DNA from 2 places in the Clostridium chromiireducens genome. Region 2 is predicted to be linked to the other one. Evidence: riboswitches for the same ligand, from Rfam matches in the RefSeq annotation. Region 2 holds a riboswitch; the other holds the start of a gene.
The links. A riboswitch is a leader RNA that binds a small molecule or an ion and turns the genes downstream of it on or off. The one in region 2 is predicted to bind cyclic di-GMP.
Positions count from the first base shown of each region.

Region 1 (6,523 bases), on a different contig from region 2:
ATAATTATATAAGAGCTAATAAGTTAAGACTTTATCCAACATTTACGTGGATTGTTTCAAAAGCTATAAATAATCATAAAGAATTTAAAATGGCTTTAGATGAAGATGGCAGATTAGGATTCTTTGATGAAATTGGTCCGAGTTATTCTGTATTAAGCGATAAGACTAAAGTAATGAGTGATATGTACACAGCATTCAATGATGAATTTTTAAGTTTTTATGGAGATATGGTAAATTCTTTAAACAGTCATAAAGAAGATAATAATTTTAAAACACAATTTCAAAAGAATTTTTTTATTGTCTCATGTCTGCCTTGGTTTAATTACACATCTTTTAATGTAAACAACGAAGGAAGTAGTCCTTTCCTGTTTCCTATGGTAACATGGGGGAAGTTCTTTGAAGAAAATAATAAAATTATTATGCCGGTAACCATCCAAGTTCATCATGCAGTTGCTGATGGATACCACTGTTCATTATTCTTTGCATATGTAGAGAAAATATCATTAAATCCAGAACAATATTTAAAGTAAATTCAAAGCATTTACACAATACTCTTATAAGTTCATATAATTGACGGCTAAATATAGCTATTTCAAAGGAGGGAAAACATGGTTTATTTTGAAACACAACGGTTAGTATTTCGGGATTGGAATGAACAAGATTTATATGAATTTCGGATAATGAATAAGGATACCATGGTAATGAAATATTTTAATAAAACACTTACTGAAGAGGAAACAGATAGATTTTACAACATAATTCAAGATGAATTCAAAAATTTCGGCTATGGCCTTTATGCAGTTGAAACTAAACATAATAATGATTTCATTGGTTTTATTGGATTCCACTTAGCAAACTTCAAATCTGAATTTACTCCGTGCATTGAAATAGGTTGGAGACTTAAATATGAAGCATGGGGTAAAGGGTTTGCAACAGAGGGAGCAAAGGCATGTTTAAAATATGGATTAGAAACACTAGAACTCAATAAAGTATATAGCTTCACTTCGAAAATAAACATTGAATCAGAAAATGTAATGAAGAAGATTGGTATGATAAAGGTTATGGAATTTGAACATCCGAATATTATTGAGGGCAGTCCTTTAAGGAAACATGTACTTTATTCTATTGATTTGAATAAGTGATTTTGTCCGCACTTCATACAAAACTATAACATAAGTGGAAATATAAGTCTATTTGGTATAAAACTATGGTGATATGGCCAGTTTGGAAGAAAGGTAAGTAAATAAGCAAGAAAGAAAGTGGTTTTTAATGAGGATTAGATTTGCTGAAATAGAAGATTTAAAGATTATTTCATTATATGATAAGCATATTAAAATGAATGAATTAAAAAATCTTATAGGGTTAGGTAGAGTGCTAATTCTAGAAGAAAATAATGATTTTTGTGGGTGGCTAAGATATAACTTGTTTTGGGACAATACACCATTTATGAACATGCTTTATTTTTTAGAAAGTAAGAGAGGAAAAGGTTACGGAAAAAAATTAGTTGAGTTTTGGGAAATTGAAATGAGAAAGTTAGAGTATGAGGTTGTTATGACTTCAACAGCTTCTAACGAATATTCGCAACACTTTTATTTAAAATTGGGATACAAAACAGTAGGAGGTTTTATGCCAGAAGGAGAACCTTATGAAATTATCCTATTAAAACATTTATAATTTGAAGAAGTGACAAAGTGCTCACCACAAAATTGTGGTAAGTAAAACTTTCTATTTTATAAGTATATAAAGAGACCTTTACAAAATATGTTATAATTAATTTATAATGGTAAAAAACGTGAAATTCGTGAATGATAATATTTTAGAAATGATAAATAGTGATATTACTAAATTTTTCGGTTCTGAACATATACCTTATAATCACGATTAAAAATATTTCTTGAACTAATAAATAATCAATTTGAGTTTAAAGTTAAGTATTATAAATAGTAATTTGGTGGGGTGAGTAGATATGAATATAAAATTTGATAAAATGACTGAAGAAGATATTTTGAGTCTTATAAACATAATGAAAAGAGCTTTTGATTATGATACAAAAATTCATTTGGGACAAGAAACTGGTGGGCCTCCAGGATACGATGATGGGTCATTTTTAAGGAAATGGGGATTAGATAAAGAAGCGACTTCTTATTGTATATACTTAGATAATGTTCTTATTGGTGCCACAATTCTTTGGATTAATGATAATGATGAAAATTATTTAGGGAATATATTTATTGATCCTGATTATGAGGATAAAGGGATTGGAACAAAAGTTTGGAGTAAAATTGAAAGCATGTATCCAAATACAAGAGTATGGAGTACTGAAACGCCTATTTTTTCTCATAGGAATCATAATTTCTATGTTAATAAGTGCGGATTTCATGTAATAGAAATAAAAAATCCGAAAGATTTAGAAGAAGGCAGCTTTATTTTAAAAAAGGTAATTTCATAAATTTGAATTTGGATTTCGATACTGAGTCATATTAATAACTGTTGATTATTGTAAGTTAATGTGATAAAATTTCACATATTGCAATATTTAACCAGTAAATAATGATGTGTAACTATGTCAAAAATATGATTTGGGAGCTATGAAGAATTCTTTTATTTGGGCACTTTAAGAATTTGGAGCTAGTTGTGCAACCGACCAATCTAAGCTAATTATTTTTTATTAATTAGTTTAAGTTGGTCTTTTTTATTTAAAGTTTCAAATATAACTGATTATTAATGAGATTAGAAAGAGGTGATTTAATCAACAATACGAAATAGCAAATAAGAATTGGGGAATAAAACATAAAATAATCATGTGAGTTGAGGGCTAAATTTATGATAAAAGATATGAAGATTAAATATAAGTTATTTTTGTTAATTATTATTTTTATTTTAGGATTTTCAGTTTTTGGATTTTATACAAATAAAGTTATAACTGATACAAAAATCAATGGATATACATATAAACAAATAATTATGGGGAAAGATCTAATATCAGATATACTTCCACCTCCAGAGTACATAATAGAATCACATCTTACAGCATTGGAATTATTAAATGAAGATGATAAAAGTAAGATTGAAGAACTAGCTAAATATGAAGAAAAACTCGAAAGCTACTATAATGAACATCACGAGTTATGGGTTAATGATTTACCTGAAAGTGAAATGAAAAGAATTTTTGTGGAAGATTCATATAAATCAGCTGAGGAATATTTTAATGTTTTAAATAACGAATTTATTCCGTGTATAAAAAATGGAGATAAAGAGAATGCAAAATTTATATTAAATAATAAATTAGAAGAGTTATATAATAATCACAGAAATTCTATTGATAAAGTCGTAGAACTTGCAAATAAGAACAATTTATCAATTGAAGAAAGTGTTAATAATAAACTTAAGTTTGATTATATTATGTCAATTTTGATAGCTTTCATTATAATTATAGCTGTTGTTGCATTTTGTATGTATATAATAAAGAGCATTACATCTCCTTTATCATTCTTAAAAAAACATATACAATCTATTTCAACAGGAAATCTTAGAGGAAGCATACCTGACAAGTGGCTAGATTCAAAAGACGAATTAGGTGATATAACAAGAGCTACTAATGAAATGCATAATTCTTTAAAAGAAATTGTACAAGCTATAATGATGGAAACAAAGAACATAAATGATGTTATCACAATTTCTAGCAATAATATTATAAAAATTACGGGGAATTTAGAAGAGGCTTCTGCTGTAATTGAAGAATTGTCAGCAGAGGTTGAAGAAACTGCTGCATCAACCGAGGAAATAAATGCTATTTCCGAGGAAATAGAAACAGCAGTAGAACATATATCTGATAAAGCACAAGATGGAGCTATATCAGCTAATAAAATTAATAGTAGGGCAAGTGCACTTAAAGATGGTTCTGTAATGCTTCAAAGGCAAGCTACCGAAGCACATTCATCAATTAAACAAGCAATGAATGAAGCACTAGATAAAATTAAAAGTGTTGAAAAGATCAAAATGCTTACTAATGCAATTTTTAATATTTCTGAGCAAACTAACCTTTTAGCATTAAATGCAGCTATTGAGTCAGCCAGAGCAGGAGAAGCTGGAAGAGGATTTTCTATAGTCGCAGAAGAAATTAGAAAATTAGCAGAGAATTCAAAAATAACTGTAAATGAAATACATAATGTAGTTGATATAATATTTGAGGCTGTAAATAATCTTAGTGATGTCTCTAAGCAAACATTAACATATATTGAAACAAAAGTTTTAGATAGTTATAAAGAGTCAGTTTTAGTTGGAGAAAACTATGAGAAAGATGCTTTGTACATAAAGAATCTAGTATCAGATTTAAGTGCAACATCAGAGGAACTTTTGGCATCAATAAAAACCATAACAGAATCATTAAAGGAAATATCAACAGCAAATAACGAATGTTCAACGGGTACAAGTGAAGTTGCTGACAAAATATTAAATATAAAAAATAATTCAAATGATGTGCAAATTGAAACTGAGAATTTAAAACATGGTATGAAGCATTTAAATAGTCTTGTATTAAATTTTAGCATATAACTATATTTATATTTATTGCTTGGATTCATTTTAATTATAATGCCATTGTACATAAAAAAATCTATTAAATTATTTGTGTAAGGTAATACAAACTATACCTATAGCTGAAGCATTTTAAATTATTATAATTTAAAGTGCTATTGTAAAAAAAACTCTATCTTAGTATATATTTCAATAACTATGATAGAGTTTTTAATTATTATTTATCACAAGAATAATTTTTACTTTAACCTCTCATCAAAACATAATTGAATTTGAATACCAAAGGGGTCTTCAATAATACCATATGCTTTACTAAATATATTACTCGCTAATGGTACAATTATTCTAACTCTTTCATCTGTAATCAAGCTATTATAGAATTGTTGGATTTCTTCCAAATCAGCACTTTGAACACATAGCGAGGTATTATTACCAGCTTTGTACTTTTCGTTAGTATCCATTGGATTTTCATTCATCATAACTTTAGTCTTACCTATTTTTAAAATAGAGTGAGAGATGTGATTTTTATTTTCGTCATTAATTTCTATTGATTTATCGCCCATCTTTGCCAGGTCTTCATATGTTACAATCATTAACTGTTCTGCATTAAAGTGTTTCTTGTAAAAATTAATAGCATCTTGTGCTTCTCCATTCATTGAAAGGAAAATAGCAATTTCTAGTGTTGTACTCATAATATTAATCTCCTTCGTATAATTAATTAGATATCAATGACTATATTATTGATATAATTAGAGTATAATACTTAAAGGTGTCAAAATATGAAACCTTTATTCAGGAAAATTTTACAATGGAGGATATATGAAAAAATCAGAAAGATTAAACCATATGATGATATATTTAAATGACTTTGATTACTTTAATTTAAGTGATTTAATGAATAAATATAACATTTCAAAAAGTACAGCTTTACGTGATATTAGTTCATTAGAAGAATTGGGAATGCCTATTTACGCAGAGCAAGGTAGATACGGAAGATATGTTATATTGAAAAATAGATTATTGTCACCTATTATATTTACCATAGATGAGGTATACGCTTTATATTTTGCAATGCTCACACTTAAAGCATATGAGTCTACGCCTTTTCATTTAAGTATAGAGAAACTAAATGAAAAATTTGAAAGCTGCCTATCACGAGAACAAATAAAAGAAATTAATAAGATGAAAAAGGTCTTAAAATTTGAAGCATCTAAGCATAATAGTGTTAGTCAATTCTTAGATAAGATTCTAGAAAGTGTTATTAATGAAGTAAGTTGTAAGATTAAGTATTTGAAAAATAATAAAACTGTAAATTATCATATACAGTTTTTTGAGATTTCCTCTAAATTTGGACAGTGGTATGCCAGTGGAATAGAGCTTGATAGTAATAAATACAAAGTTTTTAGATGTGATAAAATAACCTCATTAGAGTTTAGTAATGATAAGTTAGAATTTCCAATTGAAAAATTAATAAACTCTCCTTTAGAGTTTTACAAATCTGATAAAAGTATTCAGTTTGAAATAGAAATTTTAGATAGTGCAAAAGATATTTTTTATAAGGAAAATTATCCCACTATGAAAATAGAATTAGGAACAAAGACAATTATAAAGGGATTTTTTAATAAGGGTGAAGAAGACTTTATATCTGAATATTTTCTTAGATATGGTACTTCTATTAAGTCAGTTAAACCACAATCGTTAAAATCCATTATTCATGAAAAAATTAAAAAGATTTTAAATCATTATGAAGAAATTTAAAACTTATCTATAGTAAAAATATTAAGCCATATAATTAAAGAATTACACTTATTTAACATATTCAAAATAAGGTAGTTGGATTGCAATTCCTGTTTCATCAAATTTATAATTTGTGCCACTGAGAGGAGACTTGCCAGAAACTAAATTCATTCCTATAGAATAAATTGCATCTGCATGTTCACGTGGGTGCTGCTCAACAGTACCTGTCATGGCACCTTGCCTAATTAAT
Region 1 is NZ_QXDJ01000004.1:533,465-539,987, reverse strand. It holds gene D2A34_RS18270 (CatA-like O-acetyltransferase) at 1-530, shown strand, start outside; gene D2A34_RS18265 (GNAT family N-acetyltransferase) at 609-1,142, shown strand; gene D2A34_RS18260 (GNAT family N-acetyltransferase) at 1,270-1,674, shown strand; gene D2A34_RS18255 (GNAT family N-acetyltransferase) at 1,967-2,449, shown strand; cyclic di-GMP riboswitch class II at 2,573-2,654, shown strand; gene D2A34_RS18250 (methyl-accepting chemotaxis protein) at 2,824-4,554, shown strand; gene D2A34_RS18245 (VOC family protein) at 4,776-5,228, opposite strand; gene D2A34_RS18240 (helix-turn-helix transcriptional regulator) at 5,356-6,294, shown strand; gene D2A34_RS18235 (galactose ABC transporter substrate-binding protein) at 6,343-6,523, opposite strand, start outside.
Region 1: linked by a shared signal. The riboswitch ahead of D2A34_RS18250 (methyl-accepting chemotaxis protein) and the one ahead of D2A34_RS07310 (sugar transferase) in region 2 are both predicted to bind cyclic di-GMP.

Region 2 (6,523 bases):
AGTCTGTTACTCGGTTGCTAGAGAATATGGCTGCGGATTTCTACCAGTAAAAGTTGTACTCACTTAAACTTGTTCCAAATATAAAATTTGGACAAGTTTAAGTGAAACAACTTTTACTGAAGAAATGCCTGTAGCGATATTCTCAATGCAACACTGTGTAAAAGACTACCAGTTCTTTCTGGTGATATAGATAAAATAAGTAACTTGATATTATTATAATCCGCATACATAATTTGGATTTATCTAATATGTGAATCGAGAGAATAGCTTTGGATTTCTATCAGCAAAAGTAGCACCATTCCTGCTTGTTTCTTAGGCAAGCTAATGACAAGTAGGAATGGAATAACTTTTGCTGAAATTAAAATTTTGTAAGAAAATTTTAATAAAAATGTAATTATTGGTAAATTTTTTGGAAAATAAAGGACTAAATATTAAAATTCCAATATAAATGGAATCATAGGTGTAACATAAGTAAAATTTATGCTATAATGTTAAAGGTGGATATAGAAATAATAATTAACTATTTAGGGGGAATATTTTTTGAGAGACTTTATAAAATTAATGGTATGTGCAATTTTGGACTAGAAGTTTATTAAAGTTAAGTAGCTTAGTTATTAATAATCTTTAGGACAAGTATTGTGAAAATAGTGAAATAGGGAGTTTAGCAGATGAATGAAGAAAATATAAGAAGTGAAGAATTTATAAGAATTGAAGAAATAGCAGATATTTTATTAAAAAGATGGAAAATGATACTTTCCATAACATTGCTTACAACTTTAATGGTAGGAATTATTAGTATTTTTGTAATTGCACCTAAATATGAAGCTAACACAAAAGTTTTCATTGGAAAAGAGAGAACAGATAGTAAAGATCAGAATTATAATAATAGTGATATTCAAATGTATCAACAGTTATTAAAGACATATGCAGAAGTTATAAAGACAAATGCTTTAGTTGAAAAAGCTATTAATGCATCAAATTTAAATACAACTTCAGAAGAAATTTTAAGTAATCTTACTGTTACACCGACAGCGAATACGCAAATTTTAGAAATAAAATATATAAGTAAAGATAGGGAATTGAGTAAAGATGTATTAGATGCTATTACTAGTGAATTTATTAAAACATCTACAGATCTTATACCAAATGGAAATGTTAAAGTAATCGAGCCGGCAAAATTACCAGAAAGTCCAGCTAGTCCTAACAATAAAATGAATATAGCTATTGCATTTTTAGTTGGACTTATGATTAGTGTTGGGTTATCGTTTTTATTAGAATTTATAGATAATACTTTTAAGAATAAGGATCAAGTAGAACAAATATTAGGAATACCTGTTATTGGTGCAATTCCTGATGACTTGGAATAGGGGGATGAGAGATGTTTAAAACGAAAAGACTGCATAAGGCTGTAGCTAATCAAGATTACAAAGGGTTTGTAGTGGAAAAAAAACCAAAGTCTATAGTATCTGAAGCTTATAGGACCTTAAGAACAAATGTACAATATTCATCATTTGATAAAGCTATAAAAACAATAGTAATTACTAGTGCTGAAGCAGCAGAAGGAAAGTCTACAGTATCAGGAAATCTAGCCTTATCTTTTGCTCAGAATGATAAAAAAGTTATAATAGTAGATTGCGATTTGAGAAAGCCTTCTGTACATAAGAACTTTAAAATATCTAATTTAAGTGGTTTATCAGAAGTACTTATAGGAAAAGAAAATATAGAAGATGTAATACAAAACCGTAATGGAAATCTTGATATATTAACATCAGGTAAAATTCCACCTAATCCTTCAGAAATGCTGTCATCAGTATCTATGACTAATTTAATAGAAAAATTAAGAGAAAAATACGATATAGTAATTCTTGATAGTGCACCACTTCAAGCAGTTACAGATGCTCAAATTCTTTCGACAAAAGCAGACGGGACTATACTTGTAATAAGAGCCCAAAGAACTAGCAGGGAGTCAGTAATTGAAGCGAAAAATTTATTAACTAAGGTTGGAGCTAATATATTAGGAACTGTGTTACATGCAGTGGAGAATACTAGAGGTAAATACTATTATTATTATGGAAGTAGTGATGAAAGTAAAGAAGCGAAATAGGAGTAAATATGATAATAGATATTCATTCACATATAATACCAGGAATTGATGACGGATCTAAGAGTATGGAAATGACTTTAGATATGCTTAGAAATGCAGAGAAAGATGGAACTAAAGAAATTGTAGCTACACCTCACTATTTACTTGAATATGGAGAGGCGACAATTGATGAGATAAAGAATTACGTACAAGAAATTAATACGATACTAGAACAGGAAAAAATAGATGTTAAAGTATATAGCGGACAGGAAGTATACTTTAATGAAAATATAATAGATTATTACATACAAGGAAAGATAGGAACAATAAACGATTCAAGATATATGCTTATTGAATTTCCGATGCATAAATTTGACAAAAATATATTTGATATTCTTTATGAACTTCAAGTTAGAAACATTGTTCCAATAATAGCTCATCCTGAAAGGTATAAGCCTATTATAGAAAAGCCTAGTCTTATTAATGGATTTATTAATGAAGGATATTTATTTCAACTAAATGCCGGAAGTATAGAAGGGAAATTTGGCGAAAATGTTAAGAAAACAGCCAATATGCTATTAAATAATAACATTTATAACTTTATAGGTTCAGATGCACATAATATTAATAAGAGAAATACAGGCATTAACAATGCTTTGGGGTTAATAAATGAAAGTGTAAGAAAAGATATCCTTAAAGATAGTTCTGAAAAATTGCTAGATAATGACAGAATAGAATTTGTTGGTGAAAAAATTAGGGAAAAGAAAACAATATTTTCCTTTTTTAAAAGGTAATTTTACCATGGCATGTCTAATTATGTAGCACGAATAATAGGATGGATACTGGGTTTAAAGTTAACAAATGGTGTAATATATGGTATAATCTTTATAAGGAAACTGTGAACTGTATATTTTATATGGGCACTTTATATATGGTGAGTTAATAGTGCAACCGGCCTGAACAGTTTTTGGTTGGTTGCTTTTTATTGGGAAAATAACTATAGAGGAATAAGTTCTGATAAAAAGCATAGAATCTTAAAAGCTGTTGCTAATTTAGTATGAGAAAAAAATTAGGGGTGAATGAAATGGAGCAATTAGAATTCAATAGGGAAGAAGTTTTGTTTAAAGAACAAGTTGCTGAAGAAGAAAGCGGTAGATTAGGGTATTGTTTTTTAAAGAGAACTATGGATGTAATATGTTCGTTGGTTGGACTTATAATTTTAAGCCCAATATTTTTAGTTGTAGCTATTTTGATAAGAGTGGAATCAGAAGGCAATGCTATTTTTGATCAAGAGAGAGTGGGGAAGAATGGTAAGAGATTCAAAATGTATAAATTCCGATCAATGGTAGTTAATGCAGAAGAATTAAAGGACAAGCTAACTTCTAAAAATGAAATGACTGGTCCCATGTTTAAAATGAAAGACGATCCTAGGATAACTAGAATCGGAAAGTTTATTAGAAAAACGAGTATTGATGAATTGCCACAATTAATCAATGTATTTAAAGGTGAAATGAGTCTAGTAGGTCCAAGGCCATCACTTCCGAAAGAAGTAATGAAATTTGAAGATTGGATGATGAAAAGATTAGAGGTAAAACCTGGACTTACTTGTTACTGGCAGGTATCTGGGAGAAATGATATCGGCTTTGAGGATTGGATGAAATTAGATGTTAAGTACGTTGAGGAAAGAAATACTTTTGTTGATGTAATGTTGGTATTTAAGACGGTTGGAGTGTTATTTGGTGATGAACATGCAAGATAGGGGAAATGATATGAAAGTAGTAGTAATAGGTGGAGCAGGATTTATAGGTTCCAATATAGTAGATGAGTTGGTAAATAATAACTATGAAGTTTGTGTGATTGATAATTTGTCCACTGGTAGGATAGAAAATTTAAATGATAAAGCCAGATTTTATAAGTGCGATATCACTAATATAGATGCTTTAAAGCTAGTATTTCAAATTGAAGAGCCAGAAGTTGTATATCATTTTGCGGCTCAAATAGATGTACAAACTTCATTAATAAAACCTGGGTTTGACGCTAATATTAATATTATAGGTACTATAAATGTATTAGAATGCTGTAGAAAATATGAAGTAAAAAAAATAGTTTACCCATCTTCAGCAGCAGTTTATGGCAATCCAGAATATTTGCCAGTTGATGAGAAGCATCCTGTTGAGCCAATATCATTTTATGGAATTTCCAAGCATACCCCTGAGCATTACATTAAAACATTTTGTAATTTATGTGATATTAGATACACAATTTTTAGATATTCTAATGTTTATGGCATGAGACAAGATCCTAAAGGAGAAGGTGGAGTTGTTTCTATATTTATTGATAAATTTTTGAATAATAAGTTACCTGTCATATATGGAAGCGGGGAACAGACTAGGGATTTTATTTATGTTAAGGATATTGCTAAGGCAAACTTACTTGCATTGAGTAAGGGCGATAACAAAATAGTTAATATTAGCACTAATGTTCCAGTTACAGTGAATAGATTGTTCCAAACTATGAAAGACATTTTTGAGAGTGATGTTGAAGTTATTCATAAGCAGTCAAGACAAGGGGATATTTTGCATAGTTATTTAGATAATACATTAGCTAGGGAGTTTTTAGGATGGAATCCTGAATACGATTTTGAAAATGGAATTAGAGAAACTATAGAGTACTATAAGAAGTTGTATATTTTAAACAAAGAAATTGAAGAAAATAAAATTTATATAATAAATGGGATAGATTTTTAGGGGGGAAGATAATGATATGTGCTTTAATAATGGCCGGTGGAAAAGGAACAAGATTTTGGCCATTATCTACGGAAAAAAAACCAAAACAGTTCCTTAACTTAATAGGTAAAGAAAGTATGATACAAATGACTGTAAATAGAATTAAACCTATTATACCAATAGAAAAAATATTTGTTTGTACTGGAGAAAGTTATGTTGATTTGGTAAAAGAACAATTACCGGAACTACCACAAAGAAACATAATAATTGAACCAGAAGGACGGAATACAGCACCATGTATAACATTATCCGCATTAGTAATAGGAAGATATTTTAAAGATTCAACCATGATTGTACTTCCTTCAGATCATTTGATAAAAGATGAAGAAAAATTTAGAAGCATAATAAATAAAGCAAATAACTTTATAGAAAATAATGAAGAAGCAATAATAACATTAGGAATGAAGCCGAGTAGATTGGAGACAGGGTATGGATACATAAAGTATCATAGTAAAATTGCAGAAAGTTATATGTTTGAAGTACTTAAGGTTGATAAATTTGTTGAAAAGCCCAATAAAGCTAAGGCTAAGGAATATTTACAGGATGGTTATTATCTTTGGAATGGTGGAATATTTTTATGGAAAATTCAAACTATAATAAAAGAAATAAAAAAATACTCCCCACGTACATATGAAGCTATCCATGAAATAGAAAATATAAAAGAAGAAAATCTACAAAATTTTATACAGGATCAATATCATGAAACAGAATCTATATCGATAGATTATGCTGTGTTGGAAAAATCAAAAAACATCTATGTTATTCCGAGTGAAATTGGATGGGATGATATTGGAACTTGGAAAGCTGTAGAGAGATATAAAGAAAAGGATATTAATGATAATATCCTTTATGGAAATGCAAGAGTAATTGAATCTAAATCTAATATAGCTATTAATAATGGAAAGAGAATAGTAATGATAGGTATAGATGATGTTATGACTTTAGAAACCGATGATAGCATTTATATAGTTAATAAAGATTATATGGAGAAGCTCAGGGATTATCAGAACATAATTTAAACTGATATTTTAAATTAGATTGGAGATAAGTGTTGAAAAAGATATTATTTGTTACTACCAGATTAATATACCCGATTAATGATGGCAGAAAGGTAGTGTTGTATAATTATTGTAAGGGATTAGTTAAGCAACATAACTGTGAAGTAAGATTATTTTCTTTAATAGATGAAGATGAAAAAAACATAGGACAACCAGATTTTATTTCGAAAGTTTACTATGGTAACCTTCCTAGTAAATTTGAAAAGATTAAAAATTTAGTATTTCAATCAATTATTTTGAATAGCTGGCCTTTACAAGTTTCATTATATTATTCTAAAAGAGCAAAAAGAAAATTAGATAAAGTTATTGAGGAGTATAAGCCAGATATAGTTATATGTGATATGGCTAGAACCGCTGAATACTTAAAGGATTTAGATGAAGCTAAATATAATAAAATTTTGGATATGGATGATCTTTTATCGAAAAGATACGATAGACAACTTAATAGTGGTACATTGAGTAAGGATGCAGTTGGTGCATATTCTAAAAGATTACCTGAATTCATAAATAATCTTATAGATAATAAATATGTAATGAAGTTTATAATAAAAAAGGAGGGTAGCCTTCTTTCTAAATATGAAATTAGTATTGCTAAA
Region 2 is NZ_QXDJ01000002.1:447,922-454,444, forward strand. It holds gene D2A34_RS07295 (YveK family protein) at 669-1,367, shown strand; gene D2A34_RS07300 (CpsD/CapB family tyrosine-protein kinase) at 1,379-2,104, shown strand; gene D2A34_RS07305 (tyrosine-protein phosphatase) at 2,116-2,877, shown strand; cyclic di-GMP riboswitch class II at 2,966-3,049, shown strand; gene D2A34_RS07310 (sugar transferase) at 3,168-3,842, shown strand; gene D2A34_RS07315 (NAD-dependent epimerase/dehydratase family protein) at 3,853-4,830, shown strand; gene D2A34_RS07320 (mannose-1-phosphate guanylyltransferase) at 4,842-5,888, shown strand; gene D2A34_RS07325 (glycosyltransferase) at 5,921-6,523, shown strand, end outside.